Regions from separate parts of the Clostridium intestinale genome, predicted to be linked through region 2. Evidence: riboswitches for the same ligand, from Rfam matches in the RefSeq annotation. Region 2 holds a riboswitch; each other region holds the start of a gene.

Region 1 (11,220 bases), 590 kb from region 2:
CATTAGATATCCAGCTTATGCAGTTTGAAGAAGATATAAACTGGGATTTTTCGAATCCAAGTGATAATATTATCGAAGCTAATTCTAATGATATTAAGGAAGCTACAGATATAATAAATAATTCTAAACATGGAATAATAATGGTAGGTAAAGGATGTAGGAGACTGGGAGATGAAGTAGTTGAATTAAGTAAACATCTTAATTGGCCAATCATAACTACACCAGAAGGAAAAGGGGTTATACCGTCTACCTATAAATTGAATTATGGTAACTTTGGATATTCAAGTACTGATGCAGCGTTAAATCTAGCTTATTCAGAAGATGTTGACTGCTTACTAATTCTTGGAACAAGCCTTGGTGAATCAGCAACTTGTAATTTTAATACTAAACTTATAGAAGGTAAAAAAGTAATTCACGTTGATTGGGATAAGAAAGAACTTGGGAAGGTTTTTGATGAAGATTTAAAAATTCATGGAGATCTAAGACAAGTAGTACCTGAGTTAATTAAAAATACACAAAAATCTATTAAAGAGCCTGAGGTTAGACCAGAACTTAATGGTGGCTATGTAAAAAATCATACAGGTGTTTCTTTAAGATTATTTTTAGATAGAATTACAGAATTTGTTCCTAAAAATACCCTTTATCTTTCTGATTTAGGAGAGCATATGAACTTTGTGTTTAAATATTTAAACATACCTGAAGAAGGAAATTTTGAAGTGAATCTTAACTATGCTGCTATGGGGTCAGCAATAGGTGGAGCAGTTGGAGCATATTTAGTAGAAGAAAACAGACCTGTAGCTGTATTTTCAGGTGATGGTTCATTCTTTATGAATGGAACAGAAATCTTAACTGCTAAAGAAAATAATATGCAGATTATATATTTTATAATCAATAATTCAATGCTTGCTTATGTTGATCATGGACATAAATTTTTGTATGGCAGAAGTTTAGAAGTATTTAAGCAAGAGAGAGTTTCAATAGCTGATATGATGAATGCAGTTGGCGTAAAATCAATGAGAGTTGAGAATATTGAGGACATAATAAAAATTGCTGATTTTACTAAAGATTTAAATGGACCTTGTGTTATTGAAATAATAACAGATGGAACTGAACCAGCTCCAATTATGGACAGACTTAAATCATTAAAGAATTAAAATATATGAAAATATATTTAATATAAATAATTTGCAAATTAAAAGGAGAGAGTTAAATGAATAATATCGAAGTAAACAAAGAGAAAAGTGTAATCTATGTAGTTTGTAAAGGAATGATCGCTAGAGCAGAAGCTTTAGAAATACTTCAAAAGTTAAAAGATACTTTTGGAAGTGTAAACACAGCATCATACAATTTAATAATCGATTCAAAAGAAGTAAAAACTACTCCTGCAGATGCTGTTGATGTATTACAATCAGTAATGGAAATATACACAGTAACTAAATTTAAGAATAAATTCTTTGTAGTACCAGAAAGTGCTATAACTAACATGCAAAATAAGAGGGCTGATTCTAATGATTTCATGGGACAAGTTATACTTGTAAAATCTTATGAAGATGCTATAGCTAAGATTTAATAAAAATCATACATAAAAAAGAGAACCAGAATTTTGGTTCTCTTTTTTCATATATATATTTAATTAGAATTTATAGTATAGTGCCATAGTTGAAAAACCAACACCAGATCCTACGAATATTACGCTAGAGCCTTCTTTAACTTTTCCTTTATTTAAAGCATCTTTAATTGAGAAAATAACACAGCTTGTACCAGTATAACCTATATTTCTTGAAACAAAGTTATAGTGTTCTTCTATATTTTCTATATCTAATGCTTTTAATGTATCAGTTATTAGAGGTTCAGTAAACTGTGGAAGAGCAAAAAAGTCTATATCAAATTGTGTTTTTTGATGTTCAGAAAGCAAATCTTTTATCATATCTGACCATATACTTGGATAATTAGCAGATTCTACAGGATAAGAAAACCATTTTAACTCTTCTTTATCAGTAACATCTGTTCTTAAATATCTTGAGAATCCATTAATTGGACTTTGAGATGTTGCATGTTGATCTGAATCTGTATAAGAAACAGAGTCAATAACTCCTCTTTGGTAAGATTCTTCAACGGCTTCTAATACCACTGCAGAAGCTGAATCTCCAAAGGTTGCATATGTAAGGAAATCATCTTTTCTAGCTATTGAACTTATTAAAACACTTCCTACTATTAATGCTTTTTTAAATCTTTTATTAGTTTTCATAGTTCTGCTTACTTGATCTAAACCAAGAGTCATACCTAGACAGTTTGCGTTAATATCATATACTAACTTTGCGTTTTTTGCACCAATAGCATTTACTAATTTAATTGCATTAGTTGGAGTTGTAAATTCAGGGCTATCTGTAGAGAAAACAACCATATCTAATTCTTCTGGATTAGTATTTGATTCTTTAAGAGCAACTAAAGCTGCTTCTGTACTCATAGTTATAACTGTTTCATCTAAATCTGTGGAGATATGTCTGTAATCTCTACCTATAGATTCTAAAGCGCCTGTAATGTCTATTCCTTTTAATTCTTTAAAGTGATTAATATAATATTCATTATCTACTTTATTATCAGGAAGATAAGTTCCTACTCCTATTATATTTACATTAAGAAATTTTTGATTATTTTCCATTATGCGACACCTCACGTTTATTATTATATTTTTCTTTTAGTAAGTTTTTATAACAATGATTTATCAGGGGTAACAAGGATTTTTACATGGTTCTTTTTATCAGGACCACATAGCGTTTCGAATCCTTCTTCAACTATGTCATCGAGGTGAATTTTTTTAGTTATCCATCCTTCAGTTTTTATATTTCCATTATTCATATGAGCTATTGTAGTTGGATAATTATTTCTATAGCCCATTGTACCTACAATTTTTTTCTCAAAAAATACTAAGAAGTTTGGATTGAATTTTATTTCACTTTCCCAAAGGCTTGTAATAACAAGTGTTCCATCGGATTTAATGCTATTAAAAGCAGTTGTAAAGCCTATTTCAGAACCTGTTGTTTCGAAAGCAGCATCTACTCCTGCTCCACCAGTAATCTCCATTATCTTGGAAACAACATCAACTTCATTTGGATCAAGAATTATATCTGCTCCAGCGCGTTTTGCATATTCTTGTCTTACTGATTTTCTTTGAAAACAAATTACAAGACTTGCTCCAGCTGCCTTTAAACATTCAATAGTTCCTAAACCTATTGGACCAGCTCCAAGAACTAAGGCAGTTTGTCCTATTTTGAAGTTTGCTCTATCTATTGAGTGCATTCCAACAGTTACTGGCTCAGCTAAGGCTGCTCTTTCATAAGATAATTCATCAGGAATTTTATGTACAAATCTTTCAGGTAGTACACTATATTCAGAAAATCCTCCTATAGTACCACACTGTCCATGGCATCCTAAGCTTGTACATAAGTTATACTTACCTTCAAGACATGATGGACATTTGCCACAAACTATCATAGGTTCAGCAACAACTCTATCACCAATTTTAAGTTTAGATACATTACTGCCTACTTCAACAATTTCACCAGAAAACTCATGCCCAAGAACTACAGGAGCAGTTTTTCCGCTAAGTGGATGAGGGTGTTCTGTAGGAATCAAAATAGGACCTGCTACATATTCATGTAAATCTGATCCACAAATTCCACACCATTTTACTTTGATTTTTACTGAATCATTAGGGACACTTGGTTCGTCGATTTCCTCAATTCGCATATCTTTCTTATTGTACCAAAAAGCTGCTTTCATAATAAAATCCTCCTAAAGATGAAATATATGTAATTTTAACTACAATTATATCATAAAAAAAGGAAAAATAGTATTAGAATTATGGTAAAAATTTGATTAAATTTAATAAATAATTTAACTAATTCAGTATGGGAAGTATTGAGAATACAAAAAGAACTAAATTATTACAAATTTCTAAGTTTAAGGATTAAATATAATTTTAAGACTTGGAAAAGGAAATGTGGAGGTTTATTATAAGTAAAATTAAATACTTGAAAACCTTTTAAAAATAAATTGCTGTGATATAATGTTAATATTATATAGTTTAAAAGGATGGGAAATAGATGGAAAAGGATAAGAAAAACAATAATGAAGAAAAGAAACAAAGCACTCAACTACCTGCATTATTTTATCTTTCTTTAGGAGTTATTTTATATTTTTCAGGTAAGATGAAAAATGATGGAACTATAACTGTTGAATCTGGAATAGGGATTTTACTTTTAGCTATAGGTGCAGTAAAGGTTGTACTTTATTTTATAAAAAAGAAAAAAGCTCCAAAGGTTGAAGAAGTTAAAGAGCCTGTTATAGAGAACAAAAATAATAAAAATAAGAAAAAAAGTAAAAAGAAAAATAAGTAAGATTAAATAGGTAGATAAATATTAATAATTTATCTACCTTGTTTTTATTAACATAAATTGAAGGGATTTGTATTTGTATTTTTTATAAATTTATTTATACTTATTCTAGGGGATAATTTTTGATTCTGTTAGGTTGTTATGAAAAAATAGCTTAACATTTCGTAGAATTACTCGTTCTTTGAAAATTATATAAGTTTGAATAAATTTTTGTATGGCAAATAAGCCTACAAAAAGTTAGATTTTTGCAGGTTAATCAAAGATATTAAGTTGAGATTAAGCAGCGACAAACCAAGATTTACGATCAATGCTATTGCTAGCGAAGCCTGCAACTTCAGCAGGTGTGAGATTATTTAATGAACCATGAGGCCTAATGAAATTATAGTGAAAGACAAATAAGTATATTAAGTTATTTGCTTTCTCAAAAGAGTTAAACCCTTTTTTAGCTTTATACCAAGCTTTAAATGTTTTGTTAAAAGACTCAATTAAATTGTTTGATATGTCGCTAGACATAGGAGCAACAGGCACATGCTTGTTTTCGCCCAATAGCTTCGCTACAGCTTGGTTATATGAAGGTAGTCTATCAGTTATAAAGTTTGATGGCATTCCAAATTGTTTAGCTTGGTTTACTAGTGTAAATGCTGAATCCTCACTACGTGATTTGGTTAGATGAAAAGCTAAAATAAATCTCGTTTCAGAGTCAATAGCTAACCATAAATAATAGCGTTCACCATTTATAAAGACCACTGTTTCGTCAGCATGCCAATCGTCAGATTGGAGATCTAGCTGCTCTTTAAACTTATCAGCTTTTTGTTTGAAAAAAGGTGCAAACTTTTGAGTCCAACTAGCTATTGTGACATGAGAAACCTTTATATTTGAAGTTACGAAAAGGAACTGTGAAATAGTTCTTGTTGATGAGTTGTTTAAAAAATATAAAGTTAATGCAGTCAGAATAGTATGGAGTGGAAAACGCATACCTTTCATAGAAAGGGAACCGGTTAGGTTTTCACTGGAGGCATCATCTATATTTAGGTTATGGTGATGAACAATGATATGATTGCACTTCTTATTACCACATTTATAGCGATTATAGTGTTTATAGATGTGATGCAAGAAAGTTGCTTTACCACACTTTGGACATCTTGGATATTTAGATGTTACCCGCTTTCTGACGGAGTCAGGTGCGAATTGTCGCTTACACTTTTTACATTGATATTTTTGATTAGCCTGCTTATCTAAACCAAACTTATATAGTTGGTCAGAGTTACAACGAGGACATTTTACTTTTGTTTTGTTCATTGCGCTTCTCCTTTCAAGGGGGACATTTAGTTCTAGTCAAACTTATTGTATTTCCTAGGATTGAGAAGAGCAATGTTCATATAACTTAACAGAACGTAATTTTTTATGGGGAGAAAAGAAATGAATACAATTATATATTATTTTACTGGAACAGGTAATTCTCTCTATATAGCTAGAGAAACGGCCTGCTATTTAGGTGATTGCGATATAGTTCCTATAGCTAGGCTAATAAATGAAGACAACATAGAATGTAATTATGATAAGGTAGGTGTAATTTTTCCAATGTATTATGGAGGGTTACCTAAAATTGTTGTGGAGTTTATGGAAAAATTAAAAGTTAAAGAAAATACATATGTATTTGCTATTAGCACTAAAGGTGGTACAGAAGGTGTACCTATGAAGCAAATTGATTCTATATTGAAAAAACAAAACAATAAACTAAGTTTTAGCCATTATGTTACTATGCCGGATAATTATATTAAAATATATAAGGTTAAAAATGATGAATATATTAAAAATCTAATTGAAAAAGAAAAAAGAATTTTATTAAGAGAATTAAACTTAGTTAAGGATAATAAAATAAAACCTATAAAAAAAGGTTTATATTATTATACTATTTCACCTCTTTATAGAAGTCTTATCAGAAACGTAAATTTTAAAGATCAAAAACTTGTTATAGATGGAAATTGTACAAGATGTGGGTTGTGTCAAAAGATATGCCCTGTTGATAATATATATCTAGTGAATGGAGTTCCAAGCTGGAAACATCAATGTCAACAATGCATGGCATGTATACAAGCCTGCCCTAAAAAGTCTATAAATATAGGTAAAAAGACGGTTAATAGAAAAAGATACATAAATCCCTATGTTCATGTTAATGATATAATTAATCAAAAATAATAATTTAATGTTATAAAATTTATGTTAAATTAGTTAAGTATTTAGTAGTATTTTAATCTTATAAAAGATAATAATAATATTGTGTTCGATCACAAATATTATTTTCTTGGAGGGATTTATAATGAAAAATGCAAAACAAAATGTAGAATGTTCAATAGATGATTTACAGAAGGTTAAACAACATTTGGATCAGGCTCTACAAAGTGTAGAAAAACAAGAAAACAAAGCTAGAATACAACAAACTTGTGATGCAGTACAAAGTGCTTTAACAAAAGCTCAAGATACAATAAGTAACTATGTAGAATCATAAAGATTATAGGGAGCAGCCTTTTATAATAGGCAGCTCCTTATTTTTATTATGAAGAAACTTGAAATATAAAAACATAGAAATATTTCTAAATAAATATTAAATGTTATAATAAAAGAAAAAAAGTGCTTTTTTAATGAGGTGATTTTTTGAATAAAATAAATATACGAAAAAAAATGATAGATAAGAGAGATGCTCTTAATTCGGATTTAAGAAACAAATTTAGTGAAAAAATAAAAAATAAAATTTTAAGTAATATTTTTTATAAAGAAGCTAAAAGTATTTTTTGTTTTATTGGATTTGGAAGTGAAGTTAACACTATTGGTATAATAGAGGATGCATTAAAGGATGGGAAAAAGGTATATGTTCCTAGAGTTAGAAAGAAGGAAATGAGGGTTATACAGATAGATTCACTAGATAACTTAAAACCAGGAGTTTTTGGAATACTTGAGCCTGAAGATGGAGAAGAGCTTAAGGCGGATTGTGATCTTATACTTATGCCAGGAGTAGCTTTTACTAAGGAAGGGAAAAGATTAGGTTATGGAGGAGGCTATTATGATAAATATTTAGCACAATATAATAGTAATACTTTAAAAATAGCAGTTGCCTACTCCATACAAGTGATAGATTTCATTCCTACAGAAAGTTATGATAAACCCATAGATTATATAGTCACTGAGGACTTTACATATAAGTGTCACGAATAAGGTAAATCTGGAGATAAACCAAGATGTAAGGAATACATGTAGTTAAATATTTGAGAATATAAAACATAGTTAAGTGCTAAGTATATGTTAGGTAATATAGAATCTTTATAGTTTACATAAAAGCATTTATTACAGGAATCTAAATAAGAGGAATTTTCAGATACAACTATAACAAATGGTTTTTTATCTTGAGTTTTTATGATATCTAGAAAATGTTGGTTATAATCCAAGTCAGGGTTATTTACGGATTTAAATAAGAATATTAATGTATTGTCATTTATAAAAGGTTTTATACTTTGATTGATATCAGAAGGAGACCAGCTTAATGAATATACTGTTCCATTTGTTAATTTCAAGGTATTTAATGCACAGTAATTACTCATTCCTTTTAGTTCAGAAGTACCTACATAAAGAACTCTACTTGGGTTTCTTCTAACTATGTTTAGTGTATCACTCCAAATTGTATTAAGTATATATTTTGAATTAACCAAAGTTTCTTCTAAATATAGTTTTTGCTTTTCTAAATTATTAATATTAAATAGCAATACTGAGGATAAAACCATACAGGAATAAGAAGAGGTCATAGCGAATCCTTTATCATTTGATTCTTCTGGCAGTGTGAGTACATAAAAGTTTGATTTATCTGAGTATTCTTTTGAGAATATACCTTCATTATTACTTGTTACTAGTATAAAATGAGAATTTTGTAATAGTTTTGTGCATGTATTTAAAGCATCTAAAGTTTCTTTAGTATTTCCTGATCTAGAATATAAAATTACTAGTATATTTGATAAGTCTTTTAAATAAGTATATGGATTGTTTAAAATCTCTGAAGCTGGAATAGAGTTTACAGGAATTTTAAGTTCTTCTGATAAATAAGGCATAAGGGTATCTCCTACATAGGCAGATGCACCTGAACCAATTAATAATATTCTAGATATAGTGTTATTTAGTAAGGGCGTTAGAAAATTATTAATTTCATCCTTTTTGCTTTTAATAGAATAATATATTTTTTGCCATAACTTAGGCTGTTGTTTTATTTCTTCCAATGTGTAGCAACTGTTGTTAGGAAGAATTTTCATTGAATATCAACTCCTTAAAATGTGATGGAAAGAGATAGAAAACCTTTTCTTTTTAATATATTATTAAGTATAATGAAAAAGGTTACTATATTTAAAAATAATTATTTATTTAAAAATCATTGCAATTTTATATGGTAGAAGTATAATAAAAGTAATGAAAAATACAAAATGGTCTTTTATCAAGAATGGTGGAGGGACTGGCCCTATGAAACCTAGCAACAGCTAACACTCATTATGTTGGAATTGTGCTAAATCCTGCAGGTATATCCTGATAGATAAGAGGAATAATAATTTTGCATGCATATATTAATGTGCTTTATTAGCTATTTCTGCTTATCTTATAGTAGAAGTAGTTTTTTTATTTCGCTATAAGTAAGCTGTTTAATAGTGTAGCTTTAGCTGTTTTTATATTTGGTAAAAGGCCACTTTTAAATAATAAGGGGGCTTTTTTTATGGCAAAAATTGCATTAATGGGTTATGGAGTAGTAGGAAGTGGATTAATAGAACTAATAGATAATAACAAAAGCAAGATAGACAATTTAGAAGTGTCTTCAATACTTGTACGATGTTTAAGCAAACATGAGGATAAAAAGTATAGTGAATATTTGACTGATAATGTTGAGGAGTTTTTTAGTCAAGAAAGCGATATTGTAGTTGAGGTCATGGGTTCATTACATCCAGCCTATGAATATGTGAAAAGGGCACTACAAGCTAAAAAACATGTGGTAACTGCAAATAAGGATCTTATAGCGGAGTATGGGGGAGAACTATTATCTTTAGCTAAAGAGAGTGGAGTGACGTTGAAGTTTGAAGCTTCTGTAGGTGGAGGAATTCCTATTTTAAAACCACTAATAGAATCTTTAGAAGGAAATAGTATAAAGAGTATAAGAGGAATATTAAATGGTACTACTAACTATATTTTAACTAAAATGTACAATGAAAATATTGATTATGAAGAGGCTTTAAAAGAAGCTCAGGCTTTAGGGTTTGCTGAGGCTAATCCTGATTCAGATGTCTTAGGATATGATGCTGCAAGAAAGCTTGCTATATTATCCACTATAGCCTATAAGAATAGAATATCATGGAAAAATATAAACATAGAGGGTATAAATAATTTAGAAAGACAGGATTTTATATATGCAAAGGAGCTTGGGTATAGAATAAAGTTAATAGCTGAAAGTATAATGGAGGGAGATCAGGTGTATGCCTCTGTAAGACCAGCCTTAGTTAAAGAAGGAAGTATACTTTCTACTATTAATAATGAAGTTAATGGAGTTGTGTTCCATGGAGATGCAGTGGGAGAGGTTAGCTTTACTGGAAAAGGAGCTGGAATGCTTCCAACAGGCTCAGCTGTTTTTGGGGATGTTTTAGATATAATTAGAGGAAGAAAAGAAACTTCTGAGAATTATCTTAATGAAATATTAGTAAATAGATATATAGATAGTGAGGTAGGCGTTTTAATAAGGATAAAAACAGAGGAAAAGAAAAGTGTTATTAAAAAGTTAAGATTAGAATTCCCGGATCTACAATTAGTAGGGGAAAAGAGAGATGAGCTGGCATTATATATAAATACTTTAGGTGAAAGCAAAATACAGGAGGCTTTAGAGCGACTAAAACTTGATGGGAATATAACTTCTTTTAAAAAGTTACTTAGAGCAGTTTAAATAAAAAAGAGGCCTAGGCCTCTTTTTTAGTTCTCTTTACTAGCTATTTCTTGAGTTATTCTGTTAACAAAGGATTCTAAAGATAGAGCACCTTCGTCTCCATTTTTTCTGCTTCTAACAGAAACTTCTTTATTTTCAGCTTCTTTTTCTCCAACTACTATTATATAAGGAGATCTTTCTAATCTTGCTTCTCTTATCTTATAACCTATTTTTTCTGCTCTATAGTCAACTTCAACTCTAACACCCTTGTTTAATAAAGTTTTGCTAACTTCTTCAGCATAGTCATTATACTTATCAGATATAGGAAGTATTTTAGCTTGAACTGGAGCTAGCCAAGTTGGTAGAGCACCAGCATACTTTTCTATAAGCATAGCTAGAGTTCTTTCATAACAACCTATAGAACTTCTGTGGATTATATAAGGAGTTTTCTTTTCTCCATCTTTATCAACATAAGTCATCTGGAATCTTTCAGCAATAGCAAAGTCAATTTGAACTGTTATTATAGTATCTTCTTTACCATGAACATTCTTAAATTGAATATCTAGCTTAGGACCATAGAAAGCAGCTTCATCATCAGCTTCATAAAAATCAATATTTAGATGATTTAAAATATCTCTCATTAAGTTTTGAGTTTTTTCCCAAGCTTCAGGGTCATCTATATATTTTTCTTTATTTTTTGGATCCCATTTAGAGAATCTATAAGTTATATCATCTTGAATTCCTAAAGTTGTCATTACATATTTTATTAAATCTACAACTCCTTTAAATTCATCTTCTAATTGTTCAGGTGTAACTATTAAGTGACCATCAGCTAAAGTAAATTGTCTAACTCTTATAAGTCCATGCATTTCACCAGAAGCTTCA
Region 2 (11,220 bases):
AAATTTTTAGTGATAACTGGATCAGTTAAAATGAGCTTTCCTTCAATATTTATAATTGTAGTTGCATGACCATACCAATATATAGAATTTTCTTCGATTTCTTGACTGTTGGTAAGATACGGTTTAGTTCTGTATGTTTTTATATTATTTAAAGTAAGTGCGGTAAGAAATTTAATATTTTTTAAAGTATCCATCTATAACCCCTTAATTAAAATTTCCATTTAAAAATAACTATACCTATAATCATTAGAATAATACCTATTATCTCATTAACTCCAAATGTTATTTTGTCAGTATCAAATAAACCAAACGCATCTATAAGAGCGGCGGCTGTTAATTGAGCAACTAATATAATGGCAATTGAGCAGGTAGTACCTAAACTTTTAATTCCCATCATAACTGTGAAGATAATTACTACACCTAAAATTCCACCTAAAAGATATATTTTTTTAGCTGTGGTTATATCTTTAAAACTTCCTTTACCAAAAAAATATGTGATTATTAACGTAACAATAAAAGCACTTCCTTGAACAAAGGTATTAGTTTCCCAAAGACCTATTTTTTCGGAAAGTTTTGTATTAAATACTCCTTGAAAAGACATAGCTACTCCAGCAAGTATAGAAATTAAAACACCTATCATAATATCACCTCTAGAGTAGTATTTCTCAAAATAAAAATTAATATAATTAAAGCTAAGAGAAATTAAAAAGTATCTTTTCTCTTAGCCGTTAACTTTAATTCTATTTAGTAGAAATAAATGAGTGCATTTTTGAGTGATATTTATCATCAATAATACTTTCAGAATAACCTAAGCTGATTCCTAGACTCATAAAATCTTCAAACAATGTTTGATAGTGATCCTTTGAGGGAGAAATAATTATGTCATTTAAATCTATAAATAGATTTAAAAACTGATCACTTAAGCAATCATCATTAGGGTTTAAATCAACTTCTTTTAAGTCAGAATAATTTTTATCCAATCCTATAGTTAATATGTGACTTAAGCAATCAATATACTTTGTCATAATAGCGTCCTTAGAAGGGGAATTATCCTCTTCCTCCCAGTATCTAAAACACTTAGTTTCATTTGCTAGATCACTTAATTTAACATGAAGAGATAACAGTTTTCTAGCAGTTAACCTATAATCATTAAGAGTTTTATCCATAACTAATAGTTTATTTGCTTCATCTTGTACTTTAAAAAAGTTTTGTAAATTCATTCTATAAATCCCCCTATTCCATTTAGGAACTATGTCTTTTATATTGTACAAAAAGTTTTTGATATTGAAAAGACTGGGTAAACGAATTCAAAGATTTTTCTATAAAAAATTTATGAATATTCTCATAATTAAAATTTAAAAGGTTTTTAATTCATAAGATTTAATAACCATTTCCTTTTTATTATTTATAGGTTTCCATAGTTCAACCTTTGATATTTTAGCTAAATTATAAAATCCTTCAGTTTTAGCAGTACTGCAAGCAATTTCATATTCATTCTTTTTCCACTCTCTTTGAGCAAAGTTAGTATTAGCTAAGGATACATGTAAATCCCAGTTATCTATGTTATCTCTAACACGGAAGCCATGTAGTTTAAGAGTATCGTTGACATTTCTTGTTATCTTTTTTATATAACCTTTACTTTCAACCTTAAGATTCACAGATTTATATGGTTCATTAAAACAAAGAATATCTTTAAGCTCAACTTTAAATCTTTTATAAGGTTTAAAAATTTTCGATAGAACAATATCTAATTTTTCTATGTCAGGATCTTCTATTACTTCCAAGGTTATGTGTAATTTAGGTAAATTTCTATATAATTTATATTTTTTTGATAAATTTTTTTGTATAGGCTCTATTTGTTTATAAGAGTCATCATCAAATAATGCAACTAAGTAATATCTCATATTTAACCTCACCAATTGGAATAAATTTAACTATTATTTTAGATTATACCATATTTGAATAATCAAAACACTAGTATAAATTATTTTGTAATGCCAATACTAATTTTGTGTGAAAGGAGGTAGATTGTAATGGATCAAAAGAATAAGAGTATAGGTTGCAATGTTTCTGAATGTAAATTTCATGCTAGAAGTGAAGAGTTTTGTACTTTAGACAAAATAATGGTGGTAAAGCATGATCATAAAGCTGAAACAGTTGAATGTACAGATTGTGGAAGTTTTGAAAAAGGAATGTACTAATAAAATGAAGTCGAACTTAATAGTTCGACTTCATTTTATTATAAGATTAAAACCATATGAATCAAATATTTATGCTAGAAGTACAAAAGCAATAAATTACTAATAAAAACAGTTAAAAAAATATTTAAATATTTATGCTTTATGTTATAATGGGAACTATGGATAGAATGAATAAAATGATTTAATGTTATAATATGGATAAATATTTTTTGTTTGGGAACTTTAATATATATAAATAAATTGGTAAGGGTGAAAACGGATGGAAAAATTAGTTATCGATGGAGGCAAAATCTTAAGAGGCGAAGTTGATATTAATGGCGCTAAAAATGCAGCAGTAGCAATTTTGCCAGCGGCAGTACTAGCTAGTAATGGAAAATGTTTGATTGAAAATATTCCTGATATTGAAGACGTACATTGTTTAGAAAGAATATTAACTGACTTAGGTTGTAAAATAAATAAAATTGATAGAAATACATTAGAAGTTGATGCAACAACTATACAAAGAGTTGATGCTTGTACTGAAGATGTTAGAAGAATGAGAGCTTCTTATTACTTTATAGGGGCTTTATTGTCGAGATTTAAAGAAGCAAGAGTAGAGCTTCCAGGGGGTTGCCCTATAGGTGTAAGACCTATAGATCAGCATATAAAAGGCTTTGAAGCACTTGGAGCAAAGGTAAGTATAGAGCATGGAGCGGTAAGAGTTCAAGCGGAAGAATTAAAAGGTGCAAATATATTTTTTGATGTTGTAAGTGTTGGAGCAACTATAAATGTTATGATAGCAGCTACTTTAGCAGAGGGTACTACAAGTCTTGAGAATGTTGCTAAAGAACCACATGTTGTTGATGTAGCAAACTTCTTAAATTCCATGGGTGCGGATATTAAAGGTGCGGGAACTGATATTATAAGAATTAAAGGGGTTGAATCTTTAAAAGGTTGTAATTACAGTGTAATTCCAGATCAAATAGAAGCATCAACATTCATGATTGCAGCAGCAGCAACAAAAGGAAATATTTTAATTAAAAATGTAATACCAAAACATTTAGAATCTATTTCTGCAAAACTTATAGAAATGGGAGTAAAGATTGAAGAGGGAGATGACACTGTTAGAGTATATGTAGATGAGCCTTTAAAAGGAGTTAATATAAAAACTGCTCCTTACCCAGGATTCCCTACAGATATACAACAACCTATGTCAACTTTATTAAGTTCTGTTTCAGGAAGAAGTATAATAACTGAAACTATATGGGAAAGCAGACATAAGCATATAGATGAATTGAAGAAAATGGGTGCAGATATTAAAGTAGAAGGAAGAACTGCTATTATAGATGGAGTTAAGAGATTGACAGGAGCTATAGTAAAAGCTACAGATTTAAGAGCTGGAGCTGCAATGGTTATAGCTGGATTAGTAGCTGAAGGAGTCACTGAAATTCATAATATTGAGCATATAGATAGAGGATATCCTCATATAGAAAATAAATTTAAAGACTTAGGAGCAAGTATTTGTAGAAAAGAAGTCGAATAACATTGGGGGAAATATATTATGATTTTTTGCCCATTATATAGTGGTAGTAGTGGAAATTCGGTTTTTATAGGAACCAAAAATACAAAAATTTTAGTAGATGCAGGTCTTCCAGGAAAGAGGATAGACGAAGCAATTGTTTCGATTGGGCAAAATCCAAGAGATTTAAATGGAATATTTATAACACATGAGCATTCAGATCATATTAAGGGGGTAGGCATAATTTCTAGGAAATATGACATACCTATATATGCAAATGATGCTACTTGGTGCGCAATGGAATCATCTCTAGGAAAAATAAAAGAACATAATATAAAAATTATGGATAAAAGAACAGTGGTGGAGGTAAATGACATGCAAGTAAAGTCATTTTGTATACCTCATGATGCGGCAGGCCCTGTAGGATATACCATACAAGCAGAAGGAAAGCAGTCAAGTGTAGCAACTGATTTTGGAGTATTTACAGATGAAATTCTTGAGAATATAAAATCATCTGAAGTAGTGTTACTTGAAAGTAATCATGATGTTGAAATGCTTAAATTTGGACCTTATCCATATCCTTTAAAGAGAAGAGTTCTAAGTGAAATAGGACATTTATCTAACGATGACTGTGGTAAAGCTATAGTAACTCTGATAAATCACGGAATACTTAGAAACCTATATTTAGGACATTTAAGCAATACAAATAATCATCCAGATTTAGCATATCAAACAGTACTTAATATATTAAATGAGAATAATATTTATATAGGTAAAGATGTTGCTATTTCTTTAGCTGAAAGGCACAAACCTAGTAATTATATAGAATTCTAGTAAGGAGAAGATACTCATGGAAAATAAAGTGTTGGCATGTAAAGAACACATAGACGAGGCTTTAGATGAATTCTTAGTAGTTAATGAGACCTTTCCAATAATGAACGAAGCAAAAGAAGGAAAATGTAATTATTGCAATGATAAAGCAGAGTATTCTTTAGAGAAATAGAGAAATTGTCTATATTAAAGGTGCTTGGTATAAATTAATACATATAAGAAAGAGGAGAAGATAATATGAGTCTATATAAACAATGGACAGACATGGTTGTAGAATATGTTAAAAGTAAAGGGGAAGAAGCTTTTTGGGCTGAATATAGTGATATAGAAACTAGAATATATAAAAAACTTTTATCAAACCACAAGGAAATAAAAAAATCAACTATTGAAGAGTTAGCAAAAGAATTTAATGCTACTAATGAATTCGTTATGGGATTTTTAGATGGAATAAATGACAGTTTAAATAATCCATACGATTTAGAAACAGTAACTGCTGAACAAGAGTTAGTTTTTGATATGGATCTAGAAAAACTATATTTTAATATGTTAGATGCAAAAGCTGAATACCTTTATACTCTTTCTCAATGGGAAGGTATATTCTCAGAAGAAAAGAGAAAAGAAATATCTAAGTCATATAAAGAATCTAAGACAGTAAGAAATGAAAATAAAATAGGAAGAAATGATCCATGTCCATGTGGTAGTGGAAAGAAATATAAAAAATGTTGTGGAGTTAATGCGTAATTAATTTGACAAAGCAATATAAAAGTGCAATAATACTAATAAATTAAAAAACTTATCAAGAGAGGTGGAGGGACTGGCCCTATGAAGCCCAGCAACCAACATAAATTTCATTCAATTTATGTAGTGGTGCTAATTCCTGCAGTTTTTAAACTGGTAGATGAGGGTAGATTTCTGTAATAAGCATATTTGTATGCCAGAGTTTATCTCTGGCATTTTTTATTTTATAAGGGGGTTATATTATGTGTAAAGATAAATGTTTATCCTTTGAGACGATAGCGGTTCATGGGAAAAAAGGAGTAGATCCATTAACAGGCGCTTTGAGTTTTCCTATATATCAAACAGCTACATTTAAGCATAATGGTTTAAATGAGAGTACGGGGTATGATTATTCAAGACTTCAAAATCCAACTAGAGAAGAAGTTGAGGGAACAGTAGCAAAGTTAGAAGGTGGAAAGTGGGGCATAGCTTTTTCTACTGGAGTAGCGGGGATAACAGCTATTATAAATCTTTTTAAAAGTGGGGATCACATTTTAGTTTCAGACGATTTATATGGAGGAACATTCAGGTTATTTGAGGAAATATATAAACCTTATGGAATTGAACATGATTTTATAGATACTACATGTATTGAGGAGGTTTTAAGTAACCTTAAGGAAAATACTAAAGCAATCTTTTTAGAGACACCTTCAAATCCTATGATGAAGGTAACTGATATAAGAAAAATAGTTGAGATAGCTAAAGAAAGAGATTTAAAAGTAATTGTTGATAATACATTCTTAACACCTTATTATCAAAAGCCTTTAGATCTAGGAGCAGACATAGTAGTTCATAGTGGAACAAAATTCCTTGGTGGCCACAATGATGCTTTAGCTGGATTTGTATTAACAAATAGTGATGAGATAAATGATAAGATAAGATTTTATCAGAAATCTACAGGAGCAGTACTAGCACCATTTGATTCATGGCTTTTATTGAGAGGAATAAAAACACTACATCTAAGAATGGATAAAAGTCAGGAAAATGCTATAAAGATAGCTAATTATTTAAAGAATCATCATAAGGTAAAAGAGGTATTTTATGTAGGTTTAGAGGATCATAAGGGGTACGAAATATCTAAAAGTCAAGCAACAGGTTTTGGAGCCATGATTTCTTTTAATGTTTATGAAGAGGAGCAGGTAGCAAAAATATTAAAAAGTGTAGAAGTTATAACCTTTGCGGAGAGCTTAGGTGGAGTAGAAACTTTAATTACATATCCTCAGACTCAAACTCACGCGGAAATTCCAGAGGAAATAAAAAATAAATTAGGTATAACTAAAACTCTTTTAAGGCTGTCTGTTGGAATAGAAAATGTTGAGGACTTAATTAAAGATTTAGAGAAAGCATTGGGGTGATAAATATGAAATTTGGAACAAAATTAATTCATAATGGAAATGAAATAGATGAAGAAACAGGGGCTTTAAGTATACCTATTTATCAAGCATCTACCTATCATCAAAGAGATATAGATAGTTTTGGAAAATACGATTATTCAAGAAGTGGAAATCCTACAAGAGAGGCTTTAGAAAATACTATTGCTCAATTAGAGAATGGGTGCAGCGGATTTGCTTTTTCATCAGGAATGGCTGCTACATCATCGGTACTTTCAATATTTTCAGCTGGAGATCATATAATTATTTGCGAAGATGTTTATGGCGGAACTTATAGAATTACTACTAAAGTTCTTAGTAGATTTAATATTGAATTTACTTTTGTTGATGCATCTAATTTAGATAATATAAAAGCGGCTGTAAGAGAAAATACTAAAGCTATATTTTTAGAAACACCATCAAATCCATTATTAAAAATAACAGATTTAAAGGGTGCTATAGAAATAGCTAAGAGTAACGAATTAATTGTTATAGTTGACAATACTTTTATGTCACCATATCTTCAAAAACCTTTAGACTTAGGAGCTGATATAGTAGTTCATAGTGCAACTAAATTTATAGGAGGACATAGTGATGTAGTAGGAGGTTTAGCTGTAGCTAAGACAGAAGATTTGGCAAATAGAATATATGCAATACAGAATTCCTTTGGAGCAATTTTAGGACCTCAGGATTGTTGGCTTTTGCTTAGAGGATTAAAAACCTTAAAGGTAAGATTAGATGTTCATCAACAAACAGCAGAAAAATTATCTAGTTGGCTTCTAAAAAGAGAAGAAGTAGAAACTGTATATTATCCATCACTAGAAGGACATCCAGGTAGAGAGATTCATTTAGCTCAAGCATCAGGAGGAGGAGCTGTTTTATCTTTTAGACTAAAATCTTTAGATGTAACAAAGTATTTTTTAAATAATATAGAAAATGCTGCCTTTGCAGTTTCATTAGGTGGCGTTGAAACTATAGTGTCTTATCCAGCAAAGATGTCTCATGCTGCTATACCTAGGGAAGAGAGAGAAAAACTAGGTGTGACAGACACACTAATAAGAGTTTCTGTAGGGCTAGAGGAATTTGAGGACTTGATAGAAAGTTTTGATAAAGCATTAAATATTTAATTATAGTAAAGTAGGAGAATTAAGAAATTAAATCTTCTACTTTAATTTTTTTCTACAGTATTAATTTTAGTATTTGAATAAATAATAGAGATATATTATAATAATGAAGAATAGTTGCAATCGCAACTATTCTTTATTAAACAGTGAAAGGATAAATTATAATGGAGAATAAAGTTGATAGTAAGAGATGGGTAATACTGCTTACCACGGTTATGCTAACATTTATGGCCACACTAGATAGTAGTATAGTAAATGTTGCATTACCTGTCATATCAAATAAGTTATCTGTAAGTATGGCTTCAATAGAATGGGTAGTAACAATTTATTTAATTGTCATTGTAGCGACTATACTTATATTCGGAAGACTTGCAGATCTTAAAGGCAAAGGAAATATTTTTAAGTTAGGAATAATTATTTTTACAATTGGATCATTAGCTTGTGGAATATCTAATTCCTTAGTGATGTTAGTAATATCTAGAGCACTTCAAGCTATAGGCGCTGCAGCATCTATGTCTACAAGCCATGGAATTATAACACACGTATTTCCTCCCAATGAAAGAGGCAGAGCCCTTGGTATAAATGGTACATTTGTGGCATTAGGTTCTATGGTGGGTCCCCCTCTTGGTGGATTAATTGTAGATGCGTTAAGCTGGCAATATATTTTTTTAATAAATGTTCCAATAGGAATAGTAGCATTTATTCTTGCGAGTAATACATTATCAAAACATAGTGAAGTGGTTAATGAGAAACTTGATTTGAAAGGTGGAAGCTTATTTTCTCTTACGATTATATTATTATTTGGAGCATTAACTCACGGCCAAGAAGTTGGATATAATAATACTATAATTATTATGTGCTTTGCACTTTCAGCAATACTATTTGTAGTTTTTATAGAGACAGAGAAAAGAGTTAAAATTCCACTATTAAATCTTGAGATATTTAAAAACACATTATTTTCACTTAGTATATTCTGTGCATTTATATCATTTGTAGCAATAAGTTGCTCAAATATAATATTGCCATTCTATTTACAATATGTAATGAAATTAACACCTTCTGTTACTGGATTACTTATGATGGTATCACCTATAATATTGGCAGTTGTAGCACCTTTAAGTGGATATATATCAGACAAGATAGGTTCAGAAATTCTTACCTTCTTAGGTCTTTTAGGAACTAGTTTAGGATTATTTTTAATGTCTACTTTAAATCAATATTCTCATTTAGGTGTATTAATTTCATTTATAGCAATAATGACTATAGGAAATGGAATGTTCCAGTCGCCTAACAACTCTTTAGTAATGTCAACTGTTCCTAAAAATAAGCTAGGTATAGCAGGAAGTATCAATGCTTTAGTTAGGAATCTAGGACTTGTATTTGGAATATCATTTTCTACTACCCTTTTATACAATAGGATGAGTAATAAGATAGGTTACCATGTTACTGGATATATATCAGGAAGAGATGATGTATTTGTATATGGAATGAGATGGGTATATATATCAGCAGCTATAATTTGCTCAGTAGGCGCTGTACTTACTGCATATAGATTGTATGGCTCAAAATTGAAAGAAAAAGCAGAGGTTTTATAGAGGTTGATGTTAAGCATCAACTTTTTTCTTTTCTGTGCTATTGTATTTTGCAAATAAATATAATAAACTTATATCAGATACTTTTAAAAGTATCTGATATAAGTTTATTAAGGGTGATTAGAAATGAACAACTTATCAGCAAAGCCACAAATAATGAAAAGAGTAAATAGTGCATTAATTAAAGATTCATTAAAGAATAATGGTTCTGCAACTAAAGCCGAAATATCTGAAATCACTGGAATTAGTATAACAACTGTAAGGACGTTGATTGAGGAATTACTTTTAAAAAAAGAGATAATAAGCTTAGGATTTGATGATTCAAGTGGGGGTAGAAGAGCTGAGAGATATTCACTTAATTTGGATTATAATAATGCATTATCTTTTTATATTAAAGACAGTTATATAAATTACGCAATAACAAATCTACTAGGAAACATTATTGAGGAAAACAAAGTAAAAATATATTCTGATTATAATGAAAAGATTATAGAAGACTTTATAGATACTGTGGTTAATGGTTTCATAAACAATATAGTTAAGGATAGGGATATAAGAGCTATAGGGATAGGGGTTCCTGGAGTAGTTGAAAATGGAACTTTTTTTAGTGGAAAAGGGCTTAATGACTGGAGAAAATTTGAACTTGGAGACTACATACAGAAAAAAATAGGCATACCTGTAGTGTTAGAAAATGATCTAAATTCTATGGCATTAGGATTTAGTTTAAATTATTCTCAAAGCATAGAGGTATTAGATATAGAGAATTTAAATCTTGTATATATACATTTTACTGAAGCTGGAGTAGGGGCTGGAATAATAGCAAATGGTCAATTAATAAGAGGTGGAAATAATTTTGCTGGTGAACTAGGATTTCTTCCTATAAACGGCATGGGACATTTGGAAAAAGTTTTAGATAATAACATTGATGATAATACATATGTAGATATTATTTCTCAAACTATAGCAATTTTAAATTGTGTTACTAATCCATCTTTTATAGTTATAGGCGGAGAAACACTAAGAAAAAACTTAATAGATAAAATAAAAAACACTTGTGAAAAATATTTAGCTAATAATATAAAACCAGCAATACTTTTATCAGAAGACAGTGAAAAAGATTATTTAGCAGGTATAGCATATATAACTTCTGAATTTATGTATTCGGATATAAAAATTACAAAAAATTGATTATTAGTTTATTAAGGCGCAATAACATAATGGTTAGCGTAACTTAAAACTTTTAATATTACTTGGGATGATGCATACTAAATGAAATGCACATCCCTTGTTTTATGATATGATTAAGCTGATAAAGAAAAAGATTCTACAGCTATAAGGAGAATATAATGAACATAACCATAATAACAGTAGGAAAGTTAAAAGAAAAATATTTAAAAGATGCAATAGATGAGTACTCAAAAAGACTAAGTAGATACTGTAAATTAGATATAATAGAACTTCCAGATGAAAAAACTCCAGATAATGCATCCGCAAAAGAAGAGGAAGCAATTAAAGAAAAGGAAGGGCAAAACATATTAAGTAAAATTAAAGATAATATGTTTGTAATAGCTATGGATTTAGGTGGTAAGCAATTATCCTCAGAAGAATTTTCAGATTACATAGATAATCTTGGAGTAACTGGTAACTCTAATATAGCTTTTATAATAGGGGGAAGTTTAGGTATATCTAAGGCCGTTTTAAATAGGTCTAACTATAAGCTTTGTTTTTCTAAAATGACGTTTCCACATCAACTTTTTAGAGTTATGCTTTTGGAACAAATTTATAGAAGCTTTAGGATTATGAAGGGGGAACCGTACCATAAATAAC
Region 3 (11,220 bases), 820 kb from region 2:
TTTTTTCTGAATTTACAGAATATTAAGAGAGTTTTTCTTCTTCAATCTTCTCCATACTTAGTTATTCCCTATATTACATCTTTATGTATATGTTTTCATTAGCTTTTTAATTATAATTTATTATCAAAATGTATATTTAATATTTTTATATTTAAAAAACAAAAAAAAACAGTCCTAAAAGACTGTTATACCGCATGATACATTGTATTGAGACTAGCTGACCTGGTCTTTGACCCCACACTCGCCTGCTGGATTTTTCGCTACCCGGACTTAACCTCTCACTACTGGAACTCTCAGATTTTCTCTGGCAGGACTTACTTCTATACCGCACCATGCTCATTAAAACTTTGCCTAACTTACGTGGATCGTTTTGCCTGCGACTAGCATCGACTTTCAACCACAAACCTAGCCTCATACTCTTTTTATTATATACGACTTTGTCCAACTGTCAATATATTAACTTCTTTTGCGCCCATTTTTTTCAATTCATATGCGCATGCTAAAACTGTAGCTCCTGTTGTTACTACATCATCTATTAATATTATTACTTTATTATTAACAGTATCTCTTTCTATAATTTTAAATGCATTTTCTACATTACTTTTACGTTCTGATTTTGAGAGCTTTTTTTGTTCTTTAATATTATTTTCTTTATACAAGAGAGGTTTCATAGGTATAGAATAAAATTCTGAAACCTTTTTAGCTAAATAGTAACATTGATTAAATCCTCTCTTCTTTTCTTTACTTCTACTTAAAGGAACATAGGTTATTAAGTCTCCTGTTATGTTCCAAAACTTAACTCCATCTATAATTATATCTTTAAGTACTTCACCCGCTAAAAAATTTTTATGAACTTTAAAATCCACTATAAGCTTTTTTAACTCTTTTGTGTAGTGCATACAAGAATGTATTGTAAATTTTTCTCCCTTATATTCATCTAGCATAGTTTTTTCAACTCTTATTAATAAATCTTTGCATTTCTCACAAATATAATCTTCTTCATATTCTTCATCGCATATTAAGCATACCTCTTTATTTGGGTATACTATTGATAAAAAACATTCAAAAAGATACTTTACACTTTTAACAAGCCTCTTTCCCATACTAATTTATTAAAATATCTAGTTATATCCTTAGCTTTTTCCATATCGTCGCTAACTTCTCTAGAAATAAGGATTACTTCACCTAAATACTTCTCTCTAGCACCTACCTTTCCACATAGATATACTATCTTCTTATAATCAAATCTACTATTCTCAGCATTTATAACTATAATATCAATATCATTAATATTATTTAAATTCTCTCCCATATACTCCGTTATTATCATAATTGGTTGATTTTTCATAGTAAGCATTTTTTCTATTTTCTTAATCTCATCGCGCTCTTTAAACCTAATAATTTTAACATCCGATAGTACTTTAATTTTTTTAGTATATAAATCATATATTTTATCTCCACATTCCTCTGTAGGAACATGTAATACTATCTTCCTTTTGCTTTCTTTAAACCACTTCAAGTATTCATATAATATATAAGGCATATCTTCTTCAAGATTTATTCTTGTTGTAATTGCTCGTGGTTCTATTATTGGCCCAACCTTATTAATACTGCTGATCTCCATACTCTCCATATTTCTATATATATCTTCAATAGAGTATACTATTATCTTATGAGCAAACTTATATAAATTATCAACCTTCTCTTTTATCTGGAGTTTAGAATAATTTGAAAAAGAAGTTATATCATCATAAATTATTAACTCTACATCATCTTTTAATACACTTAAGTTAGCTGAATTAATAAAATATAATACTCCTGGCTCTAAAGTGGTATTATAATTTTTTAAATAGGAATATTTTATATTTCGTTGATACCCTTTAATATATTTAATCAGTTCCTTATTCTCTTCATAATCATTAGTAACATATACTACCTTCTTATTAGACTGTAGTAAATCACTTATTAATTTTCCAAATACTATAGAGCTATTATATGGAACAGATAAAACATTTATAATTTTCCCCATTTCTCTGTTATACCATAACTTTAATTTATTTTCTGCATACCTTAATTCATTTATATTCTCCATAATCATCAACCCTCACTAATTAAACGCATCACTTGAAATTATATCCTTTATTCTGAATTTTAATGACGAATATCTTTCTGTAGATCGTGTATTTTCTATCATAAATTTTAATGCTTTAATAGAACCTACTACTACTACTAACTGTTTTGCTCTAGTAATACCCGTATACAATAAATTTCTGTTCATAAGCATAGGTGATCCCATATATGCAGGAGTAATTATAACTGGAAATTCACTTCCCTGACTTTTATGTATTGTAATAGCATAAGCTAAATCCAACTCATCTAAATAAATAAAATCATAAATTACTTTTCTTTCCTCATCGAAAATAATAGTAAAGATCTTCTCTTCTTCATTTATAGACTCTATAAATCCCATGTCTCCATTAAATACTCCCACACCTTCTGGTTCTCCGTGTCCAGCTACCCTTTTCCATTTTAGAGTATAGTTATTTTTAGTTTGCATAACTTTATCCCCAACTCTAAATATATTGTCTCTTATTTTCTTTTCTCTTTTATTGTCACTGGGTGGATTCAAAATTTCTTGAAGTCTATAATTTAAGTTAGTTACTCCTAAATTCCCTTTTTTCATAGGTGTTAGTATTTGAAGATGTTTCATCTTATCCCAACTAGCATTAAACTTTGGAAGCCTGTTATTAATTAAGTCTATAAGTGTTGTCATTATATAATCTAGGTTATCCTCTTTTATGAAAAAAAAGTCCTTATCTCGCTCATTTAAAATAGGCATAGTTCCTTCATTTATCTTATGAGCATTTACGACTATAAGGCTTTCTTTTCCTTGTCTAAATATTTCTTTTAATCTTATTACTTCCGTAAAACCACTTTCTATTAAATCTTTTAATACATTTCCAGGTCCTACTGATGGGAGCTGGTCTACATCTCCAACTAATATTACTCTAGTTCCTACTCTAATAGCTTTTAGTAAGGAGTTCATAAGCATAACATCTATCATAGAAGCCTCATCTATGATTACTACATCAGCTTCTAATGGGCTTCCTTCATCTTTTCCGAATATACTTTTTTCCTCACTATCAGTAACTCCCATTTCTAATAATCTATGAATAGTTTTTGCTTCTTTTCCTGTAGATTCACTCATCCTCTTAGCTGCTCTTCCTGTAGGTGCCGCTAAAATAACTCTATTTCCTGATTTCTCAAATATATTTATTATACATTTAATGATTGTTGTTTTTCCTGTTCCTGGTCCTCCAGTAATTATTTCTATACCATTATTAAAAGCTCCTAAGATAGCTTTTTTTTGTGATGCTGCAAACTTTATATCATTTTTATTTTCAAACATAGATATTTCATACTCTATATCAGTATTAAATTTTTGAAAATTTGCTACTGATAAAGTTAATATTCTCTTTGTTATTCCTATTTCACAATAATAATAAGGTAGTGTAAAAACACCATTATCCTCATTAACCTTCTCCAAAATTAATTTTTGTTCTCTACATGCATTATATAAATTTTCTTCTATAACTTGTTTCGATACAGTTAAAACCTCTATTCCCTCTTTTATAAGAATCTCAACTGGCATATATGTATTTCCATTTGCACAAAATTGATTTATTACATATTTTATTCCACTTTCAATCCTATAAGGGGAATCCTTTTCTATACCTATACTTCTAGCAATTTTATCTGCAGTTTTAAATCCTATTCCTGTAATTTCCTCACATAAAATATATGGATTTTCTTTTACAATATTTATTGAATCTGTTCCAAATCTTTTATATATTTTTATACATTGGTTAGTTGTTACTCCATGAGTTTGAAAAAATATTATTATGTTTTTTAACTCTTTTTGTTCCTCATAGGATTCCTTTATAAGTAAAAATTTTTTTTCTCCAATGCCTTCAATTTCTCTTAACTTATTAATATCTTTGTCTAATATATCTAAAGTGTTCTCTTTAAACTTATCTATAATTTTTTTAGCAGTAATAGGTCCAATCCCATATATAACTCCAGAAGCTAGATACTTCTCTATTCCTTCTAGTGTATTTGGTATAATCTCTTCACACTCTTCTATTTTAATTTGTCTCCCGAAGCTAGGATGCAATACCCATTCACCTTTTATCTTTAAGTGTATGCCTTCTTTTATAAAAGGAACTACTCCAACAGCTGTAAATGACTTTTCTCCATTAGAAAGCTTTGCAACCATATATCCATTTTCTTCATTATGAAATACTATACTTTCTATTATTCCACTTATTTCTTCCATCTAATCTTGCTCCTTAAGTATTCTTAACCTTAAAAGGCATATATTATGATTATACCATAAATTTATATTTATATTTCATTGTTTAGTTTATTGACTGAAATACTCTTTGAAGTTATTCTTAATTTAGGAGGCGATAACAAAAATGTTAATTAAAAATGTTAATATTATATTTTTAGATAAAGTTGAAAAAGGAGATATATTAATAAATGACGGTAAAATCAAGAGCATTAACCCTGATTCTTACGAATTAGATGATAAGATAATTGATGGTACAGGTTTATACTTATCTCCTGGTTTTATAGATGTTCATATACATGGTGCTGGCGGTTACGATACTATGAATGGAACTTATGAATCCTTAAATGAAATCTCAAAAAACATAGTTAAACACGGTACAACTTCATTTACGCCAACAACAATGACTGTTGCTATTAAAGATATATATAAGTCTATGGAAGCTATATCAAAGGCTAAGGAAATAGGTACTGAAGGAGCCAATGTATTAGGTGCTCATTTAGAAGGCCCTTTTATTAGTCTACAAGCAATTGGTGCACAAAACCCTAATTTCCTTCAAAAACCATCTAAGGAAACTTATCATGATATGGTAGGTGAATATGAGAATGCAGTAACTTCTATAACTATAGCTCCAGAAGTAGAAGGGGCATTAGAATTAATTTCTTACTTAGACAATAAAGGTGTTAGAGTTTCATTAGGACATACTAAAGCGACTTATGAGGAGGCAATGGAAGGCATAAAACATGGTGTATCACACTCCACGCATCTTTTTAATGCTATGACTCCATTTCAACATAGAGAAGCTGGAACTGTTGGAGCTATTTTTGATTCTAATATAACTACAGAAACTATTTCTGATGGAATTCATATATCTTATCCTTCTTTAAGAACCGCATATAAAATAAAGACAACTGATAAGGTTTTATTAGTATCTGACGCAATGGAAGCCTGTTGTATGCCTGAAGGCTCTTATTCTTTGGGTGGGCAGCCTGTAATAGTTAAAAATGGTGCTGCAAGGTTAGAAAATGGAGCTCTTGCTGGTTCTATCTTAACACTTGATAATGCTATTAAAAATGTATATAAAAATACTAACTATCCATTACACGAAGTTATTAAGATGGCTACTTACAATCCTGCAAAACATTGTAAGGTTGATGACAAAAAAGGTATAATAAAAGAAGGGTATGATGCTGATTTAGTTTTATTTGATGATAATATTGAAATTAAATATTCAATAATTGGCGGAAAAATAGTTTATTCCAATAATTAGAAGAAAAAGTGGTTTATAAAATGATAACTTACAATCATTTTATAACCACTTTTTTTAATATACTATATTAATTTTTTTATTTCTTCAACCCTTGTTAGTTGTTCCCAAGGAAGTTCTACATCTGTTCTTCCAAAATGTCCATAAGCTGCTGTCCTCTTATATATAGGTCTTCTTAAATCTAAATCTCTTATAATAGCTCCCGGTCTTAAATCAAATACCTTATTTATTATATCGATTATTTTATCATCACCTATTTTAGCAGTCCCAAATGTATCTACTTCTATTGACACTGGTTTAGCAACTCCTATAGCATAAGCTACTTCTATCTCTAATTTATCAGCAACACCAGCTGCTACAAGGTTTTTTGCAACCCATCTAGCTGCATAAGCTGCACTTCTATCTACCTTAGTTGGATCTTTTCCTGAGAAAGCTCCGCCACCATGTCTACCGTATCCGCCATAGGTATCAACAATTATTTTTCTACCAGTTAACCCAGCGTCTCCTTGTGGTCCACCTATAACAAATCTTCCAGTTGGATTTATATAATATTTAGTATTTTCATCTAATAATTCAGCTGGTATAACAGCCTTTATTACATGTTCTAAAATATCACTTTTTATTTGTTCTTGTGATACCTCTGGTCCATGTTGAGTTGACACTACTATAGCATCAATTCTTTTTACTTTATTATCATCATATTCTACTGTAACTTGAGTTTTTCCATCTGGTCTTAAATACTCTAAAGTTCCATTTTTTCTTACTTCAGATAATCTTCTTGAAAGTCTATGCGCCATAGCTATAGGTGCTGGCATTAATTCTGGAGTTTCATTAGTTGCAAAACCAAACATCATTCCTTGATCTCCAGCTCCAACTGCATCTATTTTATCCATTTCGCCTTCTCTAGATTCTAAAGCCTCATCTACTCCTTGAGCTATATCTGATGATTGCTCGTCTATAGTAGTTAATACTGCACAAGTATCACAGTCAAATCCATATTTTGCTCTATCGTAACCTATTTCTCTAATAGTTTGTCTAACCACCTTAGGAATATCCACATAACATTTAGTTGATATTTCCCCCATTACCATTACCATCCCAGTTGTAACTGCTGTCTCACATGCTACTCTAGCATTTGGATCTTGTTCAAATATAGCATCTAAAACTGAATCTGATATTTGATCACAGATTTTATCTGGATGTCCTTCTGTAACTGATTCAGATGTAAATAATCTTTTCATTTTATTTCTCCCTCCGATATATTATTGCAAAAAAATAAAGCCCTCCGATAAGAAGAGACTTGATAAATTAATTCTCTCTCTTATCTCGCAGATTTTTCACTGCAGGAATTGGCACCTTTGTGCATAACACAGGTTGCCGGGTTTCGTAGGGCCCTATCCCTCCACCTCTCTTGATAAGAGTTATCATTATTCATTTCGTGAATAATTATATCATTATTAGATTAATATTTCAATAAAAATTTGTAATAAATAAAAAAAATAAAAAAGTAGAATAATCTACTTTTATTGGTGGAGGAGGACGGATTCGAACCATCGAAACGAAACGTAACAGATTTACAGTCTGCCCCCTTTGGCCACTCGGGAACTCCTCCATGTTTTATGGAGCTGGCAATAGGAATCGAACCTACAACCTGCTGATTACAAGTCAGCTGCTCTACCGTTGAGCCATGCCAGCACATATTCACTTTTAATGCCTATTAATTAAACTTGCTTGGTTATAATTTAATATTATAACTATTGGTGGGCACAACAGGGATCGAACCTGTGACCCCCTGCTTGTAAGGCAGGTGCTCTCCCAGCTGAGCTATGCGCCCTTATTTTTAAAAAATGGTGGAGGAGGACGGATTCGAACCATCGAAACGAAACGTAACAGATTTACAGTCTGCCCCCTTTGGCCACTCGGGAACTCCTCCATGTTTTATGGAGCTGGCAATAGGAATCGAACCTACAACCTGCTGATTACAAGTCAGCTGCTCTACCGTTGAGCCATGCCAGCACATATTCACTTTTAATGCCTATTAATTAAACTTGCTTGGTTATAATTTAATATTATAACTATTGGTGGGCACAACAGGGATCGAACCTGTGACCCCCTGCTTGTAAGGCAGGTGCTCTCCCAGCTGAGCTATGCGCCCTTATTTTTAAAAAATGGTGGAGGAGGACGGATTCGAACCATCGAAACGAAACGTAACAGATTTACAGTCTGCCCCCTTTGGCCACTCGGGAACTCCTCCATGTTTTTGTGGAGCTGGCAATAGGAATCGAACCTACAACCTGCTGATTACAAGTCAGCTGCTCTACCGTTGAGCCATGCCAGCGGATTTATATTGATTCTTTCACAGAACCGACAATGATTAGTATAAGGGGATAAGTAATAAGTTTCAACTCTTAAAATACCTCATTTACAGATATTATTACACTTAAACTCCTATTTTCTATATTTTTCTCCTTATTAGTCTATTATTTGATTTTTTCAAACTTTCTTTTAAACCTATACACTAATATGATTTTCTATTTTTTCTATATCTATATAAGGGCTGAGAATTTTTTTAACTTCTTCATAATCACTTGCTTTTAATCTATTTTTTAATATTTTAACTATATCTTTAGCTCCATCCACTTCATCTCCATTATCTAATATATCTTTGATTTGTGCATAATCAAAATTAGATAATTTACTTGCATAATAAAGCAATTTTGCTTTGTTAGATACAGAAATTTTCTTCTCTATTGTATTTTTATCAACCTTAAAAATCATACTTGCAGTCAAAGCCTCTTCTTCTTTTTTATCAGGTTTATTATAATTATTTTTAGAATTATCTATATATGAATCTTCATACTCATTACCCTCAACTTTAATTAATGGGTCACTATTTTCAGCCTTACCTTTGTCGTCTGCTTTCTTTTCCGTTTCTAATTTATCATTTTTTACACTAGTATTATTTTCATTATTTGCTTTATCTGCAACTTGTTTCTTAGATGTATTATTTTTAACTTGTACGCTTTGTTCCGTTGTTTTTTTAGGATTACTTGGGTATAAGATAAAGACTACACTTATAATTGTTGCTAATATAACTAATATCGTTAAAATTTTTTTATTCATTTTATCACCTCTCTACTATTAACCTTTATTGCCATTATTTATCATTTTTATACTTTTGATATTATAATTTTTTATTATATATAATAAGGTTCTTTTTGCTTGCATATATAATAAAGTACCGTTTATACATCAAGTAGAAAGGATGGTTTTTTTGAATAAAGTTAAAGTAAATTATAAAGAAAATATGGCCTATTACGAAATAGCTTACTTCTTGAGAGACTATATAAAAGACAATACTGTAATAGTCTGTATAGGAACTGATAAATGTATAGGAGATTCTCTTGGACCACTAGTAGGTACATTACTAAAAGAAACTCTAATACCCTTACCAATTTACGGAACTTTATCTTCACCTATCCACGCATTAAATATAGATAAAAAATTAGTTGAGATTAATAAAAATCATCCTAATTCTTTAATAATAGGCATAGATGCTTGTCTAGGAGATATTAATTCAATAGGTGAAATTCATGTAAGAGATTATGCTATACATCCTGGAAAGGGTGTTGGAAAAACTCTTCCTGATGTAGGTAATGCTTCTATTATAGGCATTGTTGATTCAAGTAGCGCTACCGAAATTTTTTCTAATAGAACTATACGCCTTTCTTTAATAATGGATATGAGTAAATCTATTGTTAAAGGAATAGTTCACTCTTACTATTTGAGTGATATAAAAAAACTTTCTATATAAAAATAAAATGCTACTAAAAATATAGAATTTTTAGTAGCATTTTATTTTTATAAATACTCTATTTATTTGAGATTAAAAACTCACCATGTCCTTTTTCTAAAGACGTTAATGCTTTTCCAGATCCTAAAACAACACAATCTACTGAATTATCAGCTACATTAACTTTTACTCCAGTTTCTATCTCAATTAATTTATCGAATCCATAAAGCAAGGCCCCTCCACCAGTCATTAATATTCCTTTATCTATTATATCTGCCGCTAGCTCAGGTGGGGTTTTTTCTAATACATCTCGAATTTTATCTATTATTAATCTTACTGGTTCTTCTAATGCCTTTGTAAGTTCTTCAGTAGTTACTTCTATATTATCTGGCAATCCAGTAATTAAATTTCTTCCTTTTACTATAGCCGTAACATTTCTTGAGCCTCTTAGTGCCGATCCAGCAGTTATTTTAAGCTCTTCTGCTGATTTTTCTCCGATCATAAGCTTGTATTTACTTCTTATAAATCTGATAATAGATTCATCAAACTTATCTCCAGCAACCTTAATTGACGCTCTTACAACTACACCATTTAGAGATATAATTGCTATATCAGTGGTTCCTCCACCAATATCTATAACCATTGTTCCATTTGGTTTTGAAATATCTAATCCAGCTCCTATTGCAGCTGCAAGTGGTTCCTCTATTAAAAATACGGACTTAGCTCCTGAATTTTTAGCAGCATCTACTACTGCTCTCTTTTCAACTTCAGTTGATTGTGATGGTACACATACCATAACTTTTGGGGCAGAAATTTTTCTTTTACCGCAGCTTTTTTGAATAAAATGTTTTAACATTTTTTCAGTAATATCGTAATCAGATATTACGCCATCTCTTAGTGGACGTACTGCAACGATATTCCCTGGGGTACGGCCAATCATTTTTCTTGCTTCTTCTCCTACAGCTAGTACCTTATTTGAATTTTTATCTACCGCTACTACTGAAGGTTCTTTTAAAATAATCCCTTTTCCTGCCATATAAACTAACACAGTAGCTGTACCTAAATCTATGGCTAAGTCGTTTCCAATCTTCCAAAACCACATTTTATATTCACTCCTATAATGATAAAATTCGAAAATATTTAAAGTTTTTCAACAATATTCTCCTTTTTATATTATAATATGGAATAATGAATCTATTCAATAGCCTTGTACTTTAATTTTGTAGCTTTTCCACCTCTAATATGCCTTTCAGCTTTATTTAAATCTAAAATATATTTTGCTTCCTGTGCTATAGATGGGTTAATTTTAGGTAATCTTTCAGTCATATCTTTATGAATAGTACTTTTGCTAACACCAAAAACCTTTGCAGTTTTTCTAATTGTAGCTTTCGAATCTATTATATACTGAGCAACCTCTAGTACCCTTTCTTCAATATAGTCTTTCAAAGCTGGATCCTCCTCATTTAGTTATATTAGTTAATATTTATTTAATGTTTTTAGAAATCAGCCATTTTATAAAATGACTGATTTCAATTATATAAATCAATTATTGTGTCTTAAGTGTAAAATATTTTAATGGATCAACTTGTTCACCCTTTGAATCTACCATTTGGAATTTCAAATGTTCTCCAACATCTTTATTAGTAAATTTCTTAGCTGTATTTCCAACTTTACCGATAACAGCTCCCTGAGTAACTTTTTGATCCTTTTTAACTTTGATATTTGAATCTAAGTTTGCATATTTACTCTTCATACCATTAGTATGTTTTATAACAACATACCATCCACTTAAATCACCATCTTCTTCTC

What was found. A riboswitch is a leader RNA that binds a small molecule or an ion and turns the genes downstream of it on or off. The one in region 2 is predicted to bind S-adenosylmethionine.
Region 1: another riboswitch for S-adenosylmethionine. It lies ahead of P8F83_RS15390 (homoserine dehydrogenase); the one in region 2 lies ahead of P8F83_RS18320 (trans-sulfuration enzyme family protein).
Region 3: another riboswitch for S-adenosylmethionine. It lies ahead of metK (methionine adenosyltransferase); the one in region 2 lies ahead of P8F83_RS18320 (trans-sulfuration enzyme family protein).

The regions. Positions count from the first base shown of each region.
Region 1 is NZ_CP121166.1:2,994,294-3,005,513, reverse strand. It holds gene P8F83_RS15440 (thiamine pyrophosphate-binding protein) at 1-1,154, shown strand, start outside; gene P8F83_RS15435 (hypothetical protein) at 1,211-1,570, shown strand; gene P8F83_RS15430 (3-oxoacyl-[acyl-carrier-protein] synthase III C-terminal domain-containing protein) at 1,634-2,662, opposite strand; gene P8F83_RS15425 (2,3-butanediol dehydrogenase) at 2,710-3,783, opposite strand; gene P8F83_RS15420 (hypothetical protein) at 4,107-4,400, shown strand; gene P8F83_RS15415 (IS6 family transposase) at 4,674-5,696, opposite strand; gene P8F83_RS15410 (EFR1 family ferrodoxin) at 5,817-6,596, shown strand; gene P8F83_RS15405 (hypothetical protein) at 6,718-6,906, shown strand; gene P8F83_RS15400 (5-formyltetrahydrofolate cyclo-ligase) at 7,053-7,610, shown strand; gene P8F83_RS15395 (SIS domain-containing protein) at 7,601-8,692, opposite strand; SAM riboswitch class I at 8,866-8,974, shown strand; gene P8F83_RS15390 (homoserine dehydrogenase) at 9,145-10,356, shown strand; gene thrS (threonine--tRNA ligase) at 10,383-11,220, opposite strand, start outside.
Region 2 is NZ_CP121166.1:3,582,207-3,593,426, reverse strand. It holds gene P8F83_RS18365 (MBL fold metallo-hydrolase) at 1-194, opposite strand, end outside; gene P8F83_RS18360 (DMT family transporter) at 209-640, opposite strand; gene P8F83_RS18355 (dUTP diphosphatase) at 741-1,220, opposite strand; gene P8F83_RS18350 (2'-5' RNA ligase family protein) at 1,356-1,904, opposite strand; gene P8F83_RS18345 (DUF1540 domain-containing protein) at 2,034-2,201, shown strand; gene P8F83_RS18340 (UDP-N-acetylglucosamine 1-carboxyvinyltransferase) at 2,461-3,723, shown strand; gene P8F83_RS18335 (MBL fold metallo-hydrolase) at 3,742-4,533, shown strand; gene P8F83_RS18330 (CxxH/CxxC protein) at 4,550-4,702, shown strand; gene P8F83_RS18325 (SEC-C metal-binding domain-containing protein) at 4,768-5,271, shown strand; SAM riboswitch class I at 5,321-5,435, shown strand; gene P8F83_RS18320 (trans-sulfuration enzyme family protein) at 5,511-6,662, shown strand; gene P8F83_RS18315 (trans-sulfuration enzyme family protein) at 6,668-7,804, shown strand; gene P8F83_RS18310 (MFS transporter) at 7,966-9,396, shown strand; gene P8F83_RS18305 (ROK family protein) at 9,520-10,581, shown strand; gene rlmH (23S rRNA (pseudouridine(1915)-N(3))-methyltransferase RlmH) at 10,740-11,219, shown strand.
Region 3 is NZ_CP121166.1:2,765,807-2,777,026, forward strand. It holds gene P8F83_RS14115 (ComF family protein) at 426-1,103, opposite strand; gene P8F83_RS14120 (hypothetical protein) at 1,076-2,092, opposite strand; gene recD2 (SF1B family DNA helicase RecD2) at 2,108-4,336, opposite strand; gene nagA (N-acetylglucosamine-6-phosphate deacetylase) at 4,479-5,621, shown strand; gene metK (methionine adenosyltransferase) at 5,684-6,859, opposite strand; SAM riboswitch class I at 6,937-7,039, opposite strand; tRNA gene P8F83_RS14140 (tRNA-Tyr) at 7,146-7,230, opposite strand; tRNA gene P8F83_RS14145 (tRNA-Thr) at 7,239-7,313, opposite strand; tRNA gene P8F83_RS14150 (tRNA-Val) at 7,377-7,452, opposite strand; tRNA gene P8F83_RS14155 (tRNA-Tyr) at 7,467-7,551, opposite strand; tRNA gene P8F83_RS14160 (tRNA-Thr) at 7,560-7,634, opposite strand; tRNA gene P8F83_RS14165 (tRNA-Val) at 7,698-7,773, opposite strand; tRNA gene P8F83_RS14170 (tRNA-Tyr) at 7,788-7,872, opposite strand; tRNA gene P8F83_RS14175 (tRNA-Thr) at 7,882-7,956, opposite strand; gene P8F83_RS14180 (hypothetical protein) at 8,130-8,741, opposite strand; gene yyaC (spore protease YyaC) at 8,893-9,432, shown strand; gene mreB (rod shape-determining protein MreB) at 9,491-10,513, opposite strand; gene spoIIID (sporulation transcriptional regulator SpoIIID) at 10,606-10,857, opposite strand; gene P8F83_RS14200 (M23 family metallopeptidase) at 10,958-11,220, opposite strand, start outside.